2 regions of the Vibrio rotiferianus genome follow, and region 1 is predicted to be linked to the other one. Evidence: predicted binding sites of a transcription regulator. Region 1 holds the regulator's gene; the other holds the start of a gene.
The links. The regulator MetJ, encoded in region 1, represses methionine synthesis genes. The targets are predictions, from matches to a motif close to TTAGACNTNTANANGTCTAA.
Positions count from the first base shown of each region.

Region 2: metA (homoserine O-acetyltransferase MetA) is a predicted target of MetJ. The motif match lies at 2,959-2,978, and genes of this name have one in related genera.

Region 1 covers NZ_CP018312.1:126,242-131,342, forward strand. The annotation lists gene BSZ04_RS09625 (malic enzyme-like NAD(P)-binding protein) at 1-756, shown strand, start outside; gene metJ (met regulon transcriptional regulator MetJ) at 870-1,190, opposite strand; gene BSZ04_RS09635 (O-succinylhomoserine (thiol)-lyase) at 1,420-2,580, shown strand; gene BSZ04_RS09640 (bifunctional aspartate kinase/homoserine dehydrogenase II) at 2,597-5,005, shown strand.
Region 2 covers NZ_CP018312.1:1,219,774-1,224,874, forward strand. The annotation lists gene BSZ04_RS14695 (S41 family peptidase) at 1-298, opposite strand, end outside; gene BSZ04_RS14700 (hypothetical protein) at 638-871, shown strand; gene pilW (type IV pilus biogenesis/stability protein PilW) at 863-1,579, opposite strand; gene metA (homoserine O-acetyltransferase MetA) at 1,999-2,940, opposite strand; gene BSZ04_RS14720 (hypothetical protein) at 3,283-3,945, shown strand; gene BSZ04_RS14725 (DMT family transporter) at 4,093-4,446, shown strand; gene BSZ04_RS14730 (response regulator transcription factor) at 4,499-5,101, opposite strand, start outside.

The sequences.
Region 1 (5,101 bases):
GGTACAGCAATCGTAACGGCAGCGGGTATGCTGAATGCAATCGAGCTGCAAGGTAAGAAGTTAGAAGAATCAACCATCGTTTGTCTTGGTGCTGGTGCTGCAGCTGTGGCATGTATGGAGCTGTTGATCAAATGTGGCGCAATGCGCGAGAAGATCTACATGCTGGATCGTAAAGGGGTGATCCATACACGTCGTGACGACCTAAACGAATACAAACAGTTGTTCGCAAACAACACTGACAAGCGCACGCTTGAAGATGTTATTGAAGGTGCGGATCTGTTCTTGGGTGTATCGGGTCCAAACCTACTACCAGCAGAAGCGTTGAAGCTAATGGCAGACAAGCCAGTTGTGTTCGCATGTTCAAACCCAGATCCAGAAATCAAACCTGAACTGGCTCACGAAGTGCGTGATGACTTGATCATGGGTACTGGTCGTAGTGACTACCCGAACCAAGTAAACAACGTACTGTGTTTCCCATTCATCTTCCGTGGGGCGTTGGACGTTCGTGCAAGCGAAATCAACGATGAGATGAAGTTAGCGGCTGTTGATGCGATTCGTGAGTTGGCTAAAGAGCCTGTGCCTGAAGCGGTACTGAAGGCGGCGGGCGTAGATAAGCTAGAGTTTGGTTCTGATTACATCATTCCAAAACCAATGGATTCGCGTCTGTTACCACGTGTTGCGAAAGCCGTTGCTCAAGCAGCAGTTGATTCGGGTGTTGCTCGCATTGAAATGCCAGAAAATTACATGGCTGAGTAAGTGATAGAATAGAATTCTTCAGATAAAGGAAAGGGACGCAGTAGCGTCCCTTTTTAGTTTGCTCTGAAGCTACCCCCGGCGTAGCGTCATCATGCTAACGAATTTGTAAGCAATTATTCTTCGTCAAACGCTTCGAATTCGATGCCCATAGCCGTCATCAGCGCTTTCGCTTCTGTAGGAATATCATCTGGACGGTCTTTACGAAGGTCTTCGTCAGTTGGCAGTGGTTGACCTGTGTACGCATGTAGGAACGCTTCACATAGTAGTTCACTGTTAGTTGCATGGCGTAAGTTGTTGATCTGACGGCGAGTTCGCTCATCAGTCAGCACCTTTAAAACTTTTAGCGGGATAGAGACGGTAATCTTTTTTACTTGTTCGCTTTTTTTACCGTGCTCAGCATACGGGCTAATGTATTCGCCATTCCAGTCAGCCATTGCGCACCTTCATTAATGTAATAAGTTAGAAAAATAAATATAGGTGCTGATTTTAGCTGCATTTACCGCCATAAGCAAAGACATATAGACGTCTAGAAGTGTTGACGTCTCATTTTTAGACAAGTAAAGTGAGGTTAATAGTCAGGGAAGAGTATTAATCAAGTGAGCAGCATAAGCTAGATATAGCGCATTCCCATTTAGATGTCACCACCCGTGAAAGGATACACCCATGAGCACCCGTAAGCCTGCGACCATTGCTGTACGCACTGGTATCGAGTCAGACAGTCAATACCACGCTGTTGTACCACCAATCTACCTTTCTACTAACTATGGATTCCCTGCATTTGGTGAAGTTCCACAGTACGATTACACCCGTTCCGGTAACCCAAACCGAGGTCTGCTGGAGAAAGCGCTATATGAACTTGAATCAGGTAAAGGTGCGGTTGTCACTAACTGCGGTACGTCGGCATTAAACCTTTGGGTATCGGCATTTCTTGGTCCTGATGACTTAATTGTGGCGCCACACGATTGCTACGGGGGGACCTATCGTCTGTTCAATACTCGAGCAAGCAAAGGTGATTTTAAAGTTCTGTTTGTCGACCAATCGGATCAGCAAGCTCTGGATGCTGCGATTGCTAAAAAGCCAAAGCTTGTCTTACTAGAAACACCGTCTAACCCGCTCGTGCGCGTGGTCGATATTGCGGCAGTATGCGAGAAAGCGAAGCAGGTAGGCGCATTAGTCGCAGTGGATAATACCTTTTTGACACCTGTGTACCAAAAGCCTTTAGATCTAGGTGCGGACTTTGTTATCCACTCAACGACGAAGTACATTAATGGTCACTCTGACGTGATTGGTGGTGTGGTGATCACTAAAAGCGAAGAGCATGCTGAAGAGTTGGCATGGTGGGGCAACTGCATTGGTGCAACGGGTACACCATTTGATAGCTACATGACGCTTAGAGGAATTCGTACGTTGGGTGCACGAATGCGAGTTCACGAAGAAAGCTCTCAGCAAGTGTTGACGTATTTACAAACGCAATCTTTGGTGGCGAAGATTTATCATCCAAGTTTGCCAGAGCATCCGGGTCACGACATCGCGAAAAAACAACAATCAGGTTTTGGTTCAATGCTGAGCTTTGAGTTTGCTGGCTCATTTGAGCAGCTAAAAGTGTTTGTTAAAGAACTTGAACTCTTCTCTCTTGCAGAGTCGCTAGGCGGGGTAGAAAGCTTGATCTGCCACCCAGCTTCAATGACGCATCGTGCGATGGGTGAAGAAGCACTGGCTGAAGCAGGTGTCTCTGAGCAGTTGCTACGGTTATCTGTTGGCTTGGAAGATGCGCAGGATCTGATTACCGATCTTGAGCAAGCATTCGCGAAAGCAGCACAGTAGTTGGGAGAGGAAGGTCATGAGTGTACAACGTCAGCTGCATAAATTTGGCGGCAGCAGCTTAGCGAACCCAGAATGCTACCAGCGCGTGGTGAGTATTCTTAAAGAGTATTCGGCAGAAAATGACTTGGTGGTGGTCTCTGCGGCAGGGAAAACCACCAATCGCTTGATCGAGTTTTTAGAAGGCTTAGATAAAGACGGTCGCATTGCCCATGAAGCGTTGCAGAGCTTGCGACAGTTCCAAACTGAATTGGTAGAAGCTTTACTAGAAGGTGAAGTGCAAGCGCAACTGCTTGCTTCTCTTCAAGATGAATTCAGTACCCTAGCAGAGTTAACTGCGCCACTTACAGAGGCGCAAAAAGCAGCAGTGCTTGGGCATGGTGAAGTATGGTCGTCACGCTTACTGGCTGCACTGTTATCACAACAGGATCTTCCTGCGGTAGCGCAAGATTCTCGCGCCTTTTTACGCGCAGAAGCTGGAACACAGCCAGAAGTTGACCGAGCTCGCTCTTATGCATTGATCAAAGAAGCATTGACTCAACACAACCATAAACGCGTAATCATCACCGGATTTATGGCACAAAACGAAGCTGGTGAGACGGTACTGCTGGGGCGTAATGGCTCTGACTATTCAGCAACGGTGATTGGTGCATTGGCTGAGGTAAACACAGTGACCATCTGGAGCGATGTTGCTGGCGTTTACAGTGCAGACCCACGTTTAGTGTCGGATGCTTGCTTGTTGCCGCTGCTGCGTTTAGATGAGGCGAGTGAACTTGCGCGTTTGGCTGCGCCAGTGCTGCACAGTCGTACACTACAGCCTGTTGCTCAAAGCACGATGGATTTGAACCTCAAATGCAGCTATCAACCGGAATCAGGTTCAACGCGTATTGAGCGCGTATTGGCTTCAGGTCGCGGTGCTAAAATCATTACGTCTCTTGATGAAGTGTTGTTGGTTCAACTGTCTTTTATCCACGGTCACGACTTTGAGCGTGCGCAGAAAGAAGTATTGCAAGCCTTAAAGCGTGCCCAACTAGAGCCATTGGCGTTTGAAGCGCAAGAGGATCAGCAAACCTTGCGCTTGGCCTACACCGCTGAGATTGCAGGCGGCGCATTAGCTTATCTGCAAGAGTTAGCCGTTGAAGCAGAGATCAAACTCAAAGAAGGCTACTCACTGCTGGCTGCCGTCGGTGCTGGCGTGACAAAAAACGCAAATCACTGCTTTGGTTTTTACCAACAGCTAAAGCATTCACCGGTGGAGTTTATTTCTGAGGCGGAATCTGGCTTGAGCTTGGTCGCGGTGTTACGCCGCGCAGAAGTGGAAGGATTAGTGCAAAGTATTCATAGCCAACTGTTTCAAGCACAGAAGCGTGTCGCTGTCGCCTTGTGCGGTAAAGGCAACATTGGCTCAAGTTGGTTAGCGCTGTTTTCTGAGCAAAAAGAAGAGCTCGAAAAACGTCACGGTATGAGCTTTGAGCTAGTGGCAGTGGTCGATAGCCAGACTTATTGGTTCGATGAAAATGGTATCGATGCAGCAACAGTTGCCCAGCGTTTTAATGATGAGAGTATCGAGAATGATGATAAGTGGTTAACTAAGCTTGGTGCGATTCAGAATTTTGATGAAGCGGTGGTGCTTGATGTCACCGCCAGTAAAGATTTAGCGGCACGTTATGTGGAGATCGCGCAACAAGGTATTCATCTTATCTCGGCGAACAAAGTGGCCGGCTCAGCTGGTAGTCAGTACTACCATCAAGTACAAGACGCTTTTGTTAAGATTGGTCGCCACTGGCTGTACAATGCCACCGTTGGTGCAGGGCTGCCGATAAACCATACCGTTCGAGATTTGCGTGAAAGTGGTGATGATATCGTCGCCCTATCAGGCATCTTCTCTGGTACGTTATCGTGGTTATTCCAGCAGTTTGATGGCTCAGTGCCGTTCGCTGAACTGGTCGATTTAGCATGGCAACAAGGTTTGACTGAACCCGACCCTCGCTCTGATTTAGATGGATCTGACGTGATGCGTAAACTGGTTATCCTCGCTCGCGAATCAGGTTTAGATATTGAGCCGGAGAACGTGAGAGTGGAATCACTTGTACCGGAGGAATTGCGAGAATTGAGCTTGGATGCGTTCTTTGATCATGGCGATATACTAAGTGAGATTCTGCAAGAGCGTCTGACCAAAGCGCAGAAAAACGATCAAGTGTTGCGTTATGTCGCGCGTTTAGAGCGTAATGGCAAAGCAACGGTGGGTGTTGAAGCATTATCACGCGAGCACGCACTGGCGAACTTGCTGCCGTGTGACAACATCTTCGCTATCGAGAGTAAATGGTACAAAGACAACCCATTAGTGATTCGTGGTCCAGGTGCAGGGCGTGAAGTGACCGCTGGGGCGATTCAATCAGACCTGAATCGCTTGGCAGGTTTGTTCTAATCTAACCAAACCAATTTTTGCGAACGACAACAAAACCTCGGACTATCTCCGGGGTTTTTTATTATTTTGATAATGCCATACTGAATAGGAAATTTC
Region 2 (5,101 bases), 1.1 Mb from region 1:
TGTTATCTGGTACTTCGTCATACCAAAGATAAGTTTCATTGGTAAATGCGCGTAAGAACATTTTTTCTTGTAAAGATGACCCTGCTTGGTCTGGGTATGCTGTGTTTCCTGCATATGGGTCTAAACCTGTTCGCGGATTTTCACATTTATTCGCGAAGTCGCTAGAAGACTGACTAAAATCCCCTGCCTTCCAAGTGGAATTGTCAGTCGTATTGGTGTTAGAAGATGAATCACCACCTCCACAACCTTGAAGTAATGCAAGCGTAACTGCCGTTATTAATGAATACTTAAACTGCATGTAACTATTTCCTTATAAATGATGGCGTTATAATTATTTTTATATTGATTTGTCTTTACTAAGATTGGTGAATGTATAAATTTAATTAGTTTTTACGCAAATTTATATTTTAATTATGTGATATAGAATGAATAAAGTATCACGCAAGGTATTGATATTTAGCCATTATGGGCCACTAATTATGTTCAAGTAATAGGCGTAAGCGGCATTCTCAATGAGTTTGCTCAAAAGATATGCCCTGGAGCAAGTTCAAAGCAGAGGTTTAGGGATATGATTGAGAGGTCAATGATCATAATCAGTCTATGACGAGTGTTACCAACACTGATAAGGGAGGGCGTTATGGAATTTGAATTTTTTGTCCCATGCCAACCAGATTGGTTATGTCAGCCATTTATGACCGTGTTCACGATACTGCTTGTCATCGGGCTCATTGCTTTCATACGTATTGTTTATTTAGAGTACCTAAGCATTCAAAAAAGAACCAGAGTGAGACGCTTGCGGAAATTGACCAAGCAGCAGCGTGAGCAACTACGCCGCCGCTACCCAAGAAAAAACACCAACAAGTTAAGATAAGTTATCTAGTTTCTGCTGATACTTCTCTTTCAGAGCGTCATTGCCAGCGGCTCCCTCTAGTTCCACCATGAGTTGTAATGAGGGCTTCTTTAACCCGTAGGTCTGGTGAAAACGCATGAGTCGTATACGGGCGTCCGTGTACTCTCCATCGTCAATTTCCAATTTTGCCAGTTGTAGGATGGATTTTGGTCGATGAGGGTCATGATCGATGGCTCTTTCAAAGTAATATTTTGCTCGCTTTGGTTGTTGAGACTTAAGAGCACAGAAAGCGGCATTTTCGTAACTGGCGGGAATCAGATAGTAGTATGGCTGCTCGATCGCCCGAGTGAACATTTTATCGGCTTGTTCGTATTTCCCTTGTTTACACAGAAATGTCCCATAATTGTTCAATACGTTTCCGTTCTTAGTATGCTGGCGAAGTGATCGTTTATACATACTTTCTGCTTTATCGACTTCACCTACTGTTTCGTAATAGTGCGCCATAGATAGCTGGGTTCGGTAATATTGAGGTGCGTGAGAAAGCGCTTGTTGCAAATTATCGTGTGCACGAATCATGTTTCCATTTTCGAGGTATCCTAGACCCAGCGCAATGCGAGACTCAGCCATGGCGATGGGATCTGCTTTCTGAGTGGGCTCTCCTTCATTGACGGTTACACAGCCGTTTAACATCACCAGCGCACAAATTGAAAGTGAATTCTTTAAGCTCATCTACATCACCTAATTACCATTGAGTAAAGGCATGATATGAGTTCACGTGGAAATGACTAATAGCGCCAAATTACAATGCGACAAGGTTTGCAAATAACGATGAAATAGCCGGACTTAGCCGGCTATTTAAGTAGGGTATGTTGCTCTTTCGAGCTGATTTTTGCAGCGAATTGTTGGGTGTTTATACAAGGCAGAGACTTTGATGTGTAGTTAGCCTACATGAGAAGTCGATAACGAAGTAGAAATGGCCAACAAACGCTGCCCAGAGGGTTCGGCTAGGCGCCCCCGACTAAAATCGTTTCATGCTTTGTTAAGAAGTATTTGCTTAGAATGACTAGGCTACGCACTTCTTGCCTCGCCTAAAACGATTTTACCTCGAACAAAATTTAACCGCGAAAGAGTAACAGCCCCTAGTACTCTCAATCATCTTTAGTAAATGCAGACTCGCTGAAATGGTCTAAATCGTATGGCGTTTGTTGGTATACGCAGTAGTTTAGCCAATTTGAAAACAACAGATGGCCGTGGCTGCGCCAGCTCGCGCGTGGTGGGTTGTCCGGATTGTTATTAGGGTAATAATTTACCGGTATTGCTGGCTCCATGCCTTCTCCTAAATCGCGGATGTACTCATTGTGTAATGTATGCGAGTCATATTCGGGGTGGCCAGTTACAAACACATTGCGCTTATCTTTCGTTGCAGCAAGATAAACACCAGCCACATCTGATGTAGCGAGGATATCTAGATCGGTGTGATCATTAAGATACTCAGGAGAGAAATCGGCGTACCGAGAGTGAGGAGCAAGAAACGAGTCATCAAATCCTCGTAATATTGGATGGTATGGGTGATGAATGTCGTGATGATAAACCCCAGAAAGCTTCTCTTTACGAGTTTTCTTCGGCAAATCATAAAGCAGTTTTAATCCTGCTTGGGCAGCCCAGCATACAAATAGAGTTGATGTTACATGTTCCTTTGCCCAACTCATGATGGTCTTGAGATGATCCCAGTAAATAACATCTTCAAATTGCACTAGACCTAACGGCGCGCCTGTGATGATCAAACCATCGAAATTTCGGTTCTTAACCATTTCGAATTGACGATAAAAGGTATCTAAGTGCTCTGTCGGTGTATTTTTACTCGGCCTATCGTCAATACGTAATAGTTCGACATCTACTTGCAGCGGGCTATTTGAAAGTAATCGCAGGAACTGGGTTTCTGTTTCGATTTTTTTGGGCATCAAGTTCAGTATGAGAACTCGCAGAGGGCGGATTTCCTGACTAGCGGCACGTGTCTCATTCATCACAAAGATGTTCTCTGTTCTAAGAATATCTGACGCGGGTAATTGATCTGGAATTCGTATTGGCACAGCTTTCTCCCTAAGCTTCTAGACGTCTATACATCTAAAGCTAACTTAAATCAGGCCATATGTCGATACAGAATGTGAGATTGAAAGATTTTTATTGGCGTCGTCGAGTATGGCGCTTTCTAATATGCAATGTAGTTGTGCGATCGGTGGTTGCTTTTAGTTTAGTGAAAACCCTATAACTTAGTCGTACTCTCATAGACACGATGAAATTTGTTATGCTATTAATGGTGTATTTTGACTTTGGTCAAAAAAACAACACTTTGGTGCGTTGGTTGTTAATTCCCTGATTACTATTGATAGAGGACAACGCATTAGCTCATTATGGCTGAAAGGGGAATTAACGTGCGTTACATTGTGATTTGTTTACCTTTGCTACTGGTGGGGTGTGACTTCGGTAAAGATATTTCCGTTAAAGGTCGCACTTTGTATTTTTATGAGGAAATAACACCACAGTCGGTTCAGTTTGCTCAGACGTTAATAAAGCAATCGAAAGAGCAGATTTCAACGATAATGGTAGATAGCAAAGGAGGGGATCATCAAGCTGCGATGGAGCTAGGGCGCTGGATGCATACTAGCAATGTACACCTTATCATCAATGGTGACTGTCAAGCTGAGTGCGCAAACTATGTGCTCCCTGCGGCATCTTCAGTACTAATTACTGGTGCGGCATCAGTACTATGGGTTGATCATCTTGAGTATGCTTCTTTTAAGTTAACAAATGATAAAGAAGCAATTGAGCGTTGGAATCGCGCACTGCAGCTACTTAAAAACCGTGAGAAGACCTTTTATTCAATGATTTCGGTTAACCCAAAAATCAGTCAGTTTGGGTATCTGAATAATCAAGAAAAATGGCAAAGCCAAGGGTGCAACTCAGACATGAAGGGCTGGAGCTATGATATCGATAGCCTTAAGAAATTAGGAATAAAAGACATCACTTACGTTAACTTGAAACGAGCGCAATCGAACGACATCTGCATTCTTAATATAAACGAAAGTGAACTCTAGCCAATTTAAATCCATGAGTTCGGAAGGTGCCCCATGATTCCCTTGATTATTGCTAGTACGTAAAATTGCTTTTCTAAAACTAGGCTAGATAAGCGGTAAAGAATCTCTATAATGCCGCGCTTGAGTTAATCTTCTTGCGTGGTAATTATGTTCAAGCTTTTAGTTTCTTTACCGCCATTGGTCGCGTTAAGTATTGCTATTGTTTGTGAAGTCATAGCAACATCCTATATCCCTAAAACCGAACAGTTCACGAAATGGTTGCCGAGTTCGATTGTACTGGTTGGCTATGCTATTGCTTTTTTCCTTTTGTCAGTAACGGTAAAAACAATGCCAGTTGGTGTTGTATACGCGATATGGAGTGGGGCAGGCATAGTATTGGTCGCTGGGGTTGGTTACGTCTTATACGGCCAGAAACTCGACCTCGCTGCTCTAATAGGTATTGGCTTCATTATAACTGGTGTGTTGATCGTTAATTTGGTGTCTAAAACAGCAACACACTAGAGCGATAAAGGTAGGCAAGTGCCTACCTTGATTGCTCAACTTCTGTGTTGCATCAGTATTCAACCCCGTTTCTCAAGGCAAATTGCACGAGCTCCGCGTGTGAGTCGAGTTCTAACAGGTCTAATAGCCGATACTTGTGTGACTCGATGGTTCTTGGGCTTAAATTCAGCTCTTTGGCACATTCCTTGGCTGACTTCCCTGTCGTTAGCAGTGCTAACACATCATACTGCCTTTGGCTTAGGCGTAGCATCTTTGTATTTTCATTATGTGTAGATACATCGGTCTTATATAAGGTTCGATGTAACTTAGAGTGCTGCCAAAACGACAGCCACATATGTGAAAGGTAAGTATACTCGTTGAGTTCTTTCTCGCTTAACGCTGCTCTTTGGTTGTTGAAGAGCGTAAAAGACATGCCCCCCCAACGCTGCCCGAATTGAACCAATGGAATGGTATAGTGATGGCTACCGCCTTGCGCGGCGATCATTCTCAGCACTGTGACGTCGCTTGACTCCATCTCTTTCGCGGAAAACAGTTGTGTCTTCGATGAGTTGCCAATCAAGCGAAGGTACTTTTCTCCATCTACAGGAGATACCTGCTCTGCGGTTAATATTTGATGAGGGGGACGAGCAACACTTATTGTTTTACCATGACTAAA